Regions from separate parts of the Pseudolactococcus yaeyamensis genome, predicted to be linked through region 1. Evidence: predicted binding sites of a transcription regulator. Region 1 holds the regulator's gene; the other holds the start of a gene.
What was found. The regulator CtsR, encoded in region 1, represses protease genes until heat stress. The targets are predictions, from matches to a motif close to TTGGTCAAAAAAGGTCAAANA.
Positions count from the first base shown of each region.

Region 1 (3,430 bases):
GGCCTGACTTTGACCGATAACCCGTTTGTGGAGTTCTTTTTCAAGATTGACCAAGCGGGTCATCTCGTTTTTAGTCATCTGTGTGACTGGCACACCAGTCAAGTTAGAGACGACCGCAAAGACATCTGACTCACTTACGCGCACTGACTGTTTTTTAACGGTCAGTTTTTCACGTTTCGTATCGAGTTTTTGCAGGTCTTGATTGATGTTTTTAGCTAGGACAAAATCTTGATTGATAATCGCCTCTTGTAGCTGTTCATCAAGTTGTACGGCTTTTTTATCTAGCTTGCTTTGCTCAGATAGATTATTTTTAGCCGAAATTTTAACCGCTGCCGCTGCTTCATCAAGTAAGTCAATGGCTTTATCCGGCAGTCTACGACTTGGCAGATAGCGAACGCTGAGCTGAACGGCTGCCTTGACCGCATCTGGATCAAATTTAACTTGATGATAAGTTTCAAATTTGCTTTGCAGGCCTTCTAGAATAGCAATAGATTCGTCTACTGACGCTTCTTCGACCGTAACTTTCGCAAAGCGACGTTCTAAGGCAGCATCTTTTTCGATGTATTTTTGGTACTCGTTAAAAGTCGTCGCACCAATCAGCTGAAACTCGCCACGCGCGAGTGCAGGTTTCATAATATTTGAGGCATCCGTAACGGAATCTGTACCGCCACCAGCACCAACAATCGTATGCAATTCGTCAACGAAAACAATTGTTTTTGCGTCTTGGCTGACTTCATCGACAATAGCTGTCATGCGGTCTTCAAATTCCCCACGGAATTTAGTACCAGCAACGACATTGGCGATGTTGAGTGACATGAGTCGTACGCCTTCCATATTCGCAGGGATATTGCCAGCAATCATACGTTGCGCCAGACCTTCGATAATGGCAGATTTACCAACACCGGGCTCACCAACAAGAACCGGATTATTTTTCGTACGACGACTCAAAATATGAACCACGCGCTCAATTTCCTTATCACGTCCAATCATCGGGTCAATGCGACCTTGTCTGGCATCTTCAGTCACGTCACGCGCCACTGAATCAAGGGTCGGTGTGATACTTGTCGCCGAAACACCTGATGCGATGTCTCGTTTCCCCATTGGTGTGACAGCTTTTTTCATTATCTTTTTAACGTTCATATTACCAAGCTCAATCAAATCTTTAACGATTTCAGTAATCTTGATTTTATGGAGTTCTAAGATTTTCTTGGCAACATTGTCATCATCTGTCAAAATCACATAGAGAAGATGCTCAGAACCTGTTTCAGCCAAATGATTTTGTGCTGCAAGTGCATCCGCTTCAAGTAAGAGTTGTTCTACCTTAGGTGAAAACTGAATACTTTGAATTGCTTGTGTTTTCTCAGGTAATTGATGCTGTTCGATTTCATCAAGCGCCATCTCAATCGTCACATCGTGGTCTGTTAGAATGTTTTGGCCAAAACTATCGTTGCTCGACAAAATACCCGCCAAAATGTGTGTGGTTTCTGCATAGTCATAACCATTTCCTGCCGCAAAAATGCGAGCAGTCTTGAGAATATCTTCAAGTAGGTGTGTATAATGTTGTGTCATTTATCGTTATTTTCCTTAGTTATAGGGTCACAAGAGACTGGCTGTGTACACCTTTAGTCCATCTTATCCAGTCGATGAATCATTGAGGTTAATAAAATAGCGCGTTGTAAGTCTGTCACGACCGGATGACTTAGCGTTGCAAGCAAGAGATTGCCTTCACGTTCTGTCACAATTTTTTCATTGAACATCAACTGCATGAGATCTTGTACCCTGCTGATGGTCATTTTTTCCGGCATTTTATTCAAAATGTCCATTAAGAAATCATGCGCATCAGAATATTGAATTCTAACAATTCGAATGTAACCGCCACCGCCACGTTTACTTTCAACTTCAAAGCCTTTTGGTAAGGTAAAACGTGTCTTAATGACATAGTTAATCTGACTCGGCACAACGCCAAAATGTTCTGCAATTTCTGAGCGTCGAATTTCAATTCCCGCTGCCTGAGCAAGCAACTCCTTGAGGTACTTCTCTATCATATCTGATGTGTTTGTCACAATTTCTCCTTTCTGCGATTTCACGAAGTAAAATCTTGAAACTTGACCTACGCTAACGCTCCGCCCAAGCTGGGTCATTCGAGAATTATACTCAGTTAAGTAAAGAAAGTAAACAAAATTTTTGAGATATTTTTCGTCAATTCGAGCCGTACAGGCGTACGTCAAGACTCGTCAACGAAGAAGTGACGGAAAATAGCCAAAAATGTTTGCTTTATTTGCTTAGCTGAGTATAATGTCCGTTCAAAGTCTTTCTGCGATTTCACTTCGTGAATTCTTGAAACTTGACCTGCGCTAACGCTCCGTCCAAGCAATAACAGTCACTCAGCATTGGTCAATAAAGATTGCTTAATCATTTGACAATTACTAACTCATATTTGATATTGTTTCTGACCTTGTTTGACCATTGTATCATTTTTTTGAGTGTTTTGCTACTTTCAAGCCTCTTAAAACCTCTTGTAAAAGGGCTTCGCTTAACTGCTTGATTCATAAAACATAACACTCACATACTTTGTATTCAGACAACCCCTATCTATTGTCGAACGATCTATATCTAAACAAACAAAAAACCATCCTCTAATTTAGATGGCTTTATTGTGTTTATATCTTCTAACAATTACTTAGAAGATACTTTGATAATTTCCACCTCCATTTCACCAACTGGCAACGGAATCGTGACTTTATCACCGGTTTTACGGCCAATCAGCGCTGCCGCAATGGGAGATTCATTTGAAATTTTACCATTGAAGGGATCAGCCTCAGCAGACCCAACAATTTTATAAGTTTCTTGTTCATCTTCGCCAATTTCAACAAAAGTAACCGTTTTGCCAAGTGCGACTTCATTGCGTTTCACACCGGCATTGTCAACAATCTCAGCGTTACGAATCATCGTTTCTACTGTTGCAATACGACCTTCAACGAAAGCTTGTTCATCTTTTGCTGCTTCGTACTCCGAGTTTTCTGATAAATCGCCATAAGAACGTGCGACTTTAATTCGTTCAACAACTTCCGCACGTTTAACGAGTTTGAGATTGTCTAATTCTGTTTCTAATTCTTCAAAGCCCTCACGGGTCATTTGATAGTTTTTTGTATCTACCATAATCTAAGATGTTGAGTCACTGATTGTGGGCACGTCTAACACGATATCAATAACCGTTACGCAGTCACAAGTAATGAAACTCATCTCCTTTCACTCTTTTAAATTTAGTCTTATTGTGCTTCTTCTGTGTCTGATGCTACCAATTTGTCATTAACATATTTTTGGACATTCACATCATGCTCAGCCTGAGTTTCTGAGAAATAAACCTTACCAGTCGTGACATCTGCCACGAAATACAAGTCATCATTATCTGTCGGCTCCACCGCAGCCC
Region 1 covers NZ_BAAGGP010000040.1:1,914-5,343, forward strand. Annotated here, with positions in the region: gene ACYQ21_RS08815 (ATP-dependent Clp protease ATP-binding subunit) at 1-1,569, opposite strand, end outside; gene ACYQ21_RS08820 (CtsR family transcriptional regulator) at 1,623-2,066, opposite strand; gene greA (transcription elongation factor GreA) at 2,677-3,159, opposite strand; gene mltG (endolytic transglycosylase MltG) at 3,270-3,430, opposite strand, start outside.

Region 2 (3,430 bases), on a different contig from region 1:
ACTGACCGCCTTCGTCATAACCAACATATCCTGGAGGTGCACCAACCAAACGTGAGACACTATGTTTTTCCATGTACTCACTCATGTCAATCCGCACCATGTGGTTTTCTGAATCGAAGAGGTCTTCGGCTAAACTTTTAGCCAATTCAGTTTTACCGACACCAGTCGGACCAAGAAATAGAAAGCTACCAAGCGGTTTATTAGGGTCTTGCAGACCGGCACGACTACGGATAATGGCATCAGAAACCGCGTTAACCGCCTCATCTTGCCCAACCACACGTTGGTGTAGTGTCTCTGCCAAGTGCAAGAGCTTTTCTTTTTCGCCTTCGACCAGTTTGGTCACAGGAATACCAGTCAAGCGACCAATCACTTGAGCGATTTCATTATCTGTCACTGATTCTTGCACCAAGTGATTGCTGGCATCTGCTTCTTGGGCATTTTCTAAATCAGTCACTTCTTTTTCCAATTTTGGAATTGTACCATGACGCAGAACAGCAGCCTGCTCCAGATTGTACTCATTTTCAGCATTTTCTAAATCAAAACGAGCTTGCTCTAACTCCGCACGCTTAGCATGAATCGCTTCTACTGCCTCTTTTTCAGTTTCCCAACGCATCTTCAAGGCATTAGCTGTTTCACGCGTATTGGCAAGTTCTTCTTGTAGAATCGCCAAACGTTTCTTAGAGCCATCGTCTATTTCCTTCTTCAAGGCTTCTTCTTCAATTTCAAGCTGCATAAGTTTACGCGTAATTTGATCCAACTCAGTTGGAGAAGAATTCATCTCAACCCGAATCGTTGCACTCGCTTCATCGACAAGGTCAATGGCTTTATCTGGCAAATACCTATCCGTAATATAACGATTTGACAAAGTTGCCGCAGCAATCAAAGCATTATCATGAATTTTCACACCATGGTGCACTTCAAAGCGTTCTTTCAAACCACGCAGGATAGAAATCGTGTCTTCAACCGTCGGTTCTTGCACCAACACTTTTTGGAAACGCCGCTCCAAAGCCTTATCTTTCTCAAAGTTTTGACGGTATTCGTCCAGCGTCGTCGCACCAATCAAGTGCAACTCGCCACGTGCCAACATCGGTTTCAACAGATTACCCGCATCCATCGAACCTTCTGTTTTACCCGCACCAACAATCGTGTGAATCTCATCGATAAAGAGAATAATCCGACCATCAGACTGCTTAATCTCATTTAAAACAGCCTTGAGCCGCTCCTCAAACTCGCCACGGAATTTAGCACCCGCAATCAGCGCGCCCATATCCAAGCTAAAAATCGTCTTATCTTGCAGATTCGTTGGCACATCCTTCTTCACGATCCGTTGCGCCAAGCCCTCAACAATCGCCGTTTTACCGACACCGGGTTCGCCGATTAAAACCGGGTTATTTTTCGTCTTGCGCGACAAAATCCGCACGACATCTCGCACTTCCTCATCACGCCCAATCACCGGATCCATCTTACCCGCGCGAACTTTCTCGACCAAATCCTCGCCATATTTCTTCAGCGCTTCATACTGTTCTTCTTGATTTTGACTTGTCACCGAACTCCCTCCTCTCATACTCTCGATTTTGTCCTTAACCATCTTCTCCGTGATACCATGGTCTTTCAAATACTTGGTCAATGGATGATGGCTTTGTGAAAAGAGTGCTAACAATACCGTCTCAGTGGATAGAAACTCATCTTTTAGAGATTGTGCCAGCTTTTCAGCCTGACTAAATAAGTTAAATAGATTCTGACTCAAATTCTGACCATAAGCAACATTGCTACCTGTGACGACTGAAATTTTATCTAATTCCTGATTAATCTCAGTTTCAAAACCGACTAAATTTAGTCCCAAATCTTGATAAAAGTCATGCGCAAACTGCCCAGGCTGAATCATGAATTTCCAAAGATGTGCGATTTCTATATGTTGATGTTGGCGAACTTGCGCGATTTTTTGCGCCTCAGCCAAAGCTTGTTGTAAAGTTGTTGTCATTTTTTCAATATTCATATCAGATGTTGAGGCGACTGCCCAGCTGCTTAAAAAATCATTTATTTTCTAAGTCACTAGGAGCCATAACTCATTTCCTCCTTTGTTTTCAGAAGTATATTCCAGAGATATCCTATCTCTAAATCCTATTATAACGCTTTGGTCAATAAAGGTCAAACTTTTTATCTTGAAAAATTTTGATTCATTTGAGCATCAAAAACAAAGCTCTTGATAAATTGTAAAGAAGCAAACTAATCATCAGAAATAAGACAAAATCGGGTAAAAAACGTTGATGCTATACCAAAATACCAATTCCGTATTGTTCTGCCAAAACAATACGGAATTGGTAAAAAAATGACGTTTTTCTTGCGAAATTCGTATTGTTTTGCCAAAAGAATACGAATTTGGTAAAAACAATGCTGCTATTTTATCAAATTGGGAGACTTTCTGCAAAACTAGACGAAAAAAGAGAAAAACAAACTGGTTGAGGCACAATCATCACAGCCTAGTCTACTTTTCTCTCTCGTTGACTGAGGACATTTTGTCCTAGCCTTTTGTGTTTATTTTGTTGGTTCAATAATATAGGGTAGAATTTCACATCAAAAAATTCAAATCAATTCAAACCACGCCTTTCTTAGCCTATCTACACAATCCTGAATGTCCTCTGTTTGAATTTTACTAATCCCCAAAAATAAAGAATTGTCTGGACAACTTGCTTTTTCTTGCCAAAACTCCATTGTTGAATAAACTCTAACACCTTGTTCTATCGCTTTTTCAATCATCAACTTTTGATTAATTTTTCGATTGAATTCAACTAAAAAATATTGACCACTGATATTTTTAGAAATCTTGATTCGATGTTCAAATACTGAAAATGCCTTGGCAAAACATTCAAATCATTTCTTAAAAATATGGTTCATACGTCGAACGATACGATGATAATCACCACTTTCAAGTATGCTTGCGACTGTGTATTGATTCAGTAAATTAACAGTGCTATTAAACTGTTCAAAATGATATTTAAATTTGCCTAATAACGGTTTAGGAAGAATCATATAGCTCATTCTTAAAGATGGAGAAAGTGCCTTAGAAAAAGTGCCCAGATAAACAACCCTGTCTAAATGGTCTATGGATTGCAAAGCAGGAATCGGCTTTTCATAATAGCGAAGTTCACTATCATAATCATCCTCAATGATAAAGGCATTCTTTGTTTCAGCAAATGCTAACAGCTCTTTTCTTCGACCAATCGGCATCGTCACACCTGTCGGAAATTGGTGAGAGGGTGTGATATAAATCAAATCCAAATCTTGAGAGAGATGATTAGCAATAACTAGCCCCTTATCGTCAAGCTCAGAAGATGTAATTGCTAATTGATGATTTTCAAAAATGACACGCGCTTTGGGATAACCCGGTTCTTCCATCAATACCGTCTGCGATTTTTTAGGCACAATTTGA
Region 2 covers NZ_BAAGGP010000003.1:78,110-81,539, forward strand. Annotated here, with positions in the region: gene clpB (ATP-dependent chaperone ClpB) at 1-1,996, opposite strand, end outside; gene ACYQ21_RS01470 (hypothetical protein) at 2,584-2,757, opposite strand; gene pdxR (MocR-like pyridoxine biosynthesis transcription factor PdxR) at 2,872-3,430, opposite strand, start outside.
Region 2: clpB (ATP-dependent chaperone ClpB) is a predicted target of CtsR. The motif match lies at 2,135-2,155, and genes of this name have one in related genera.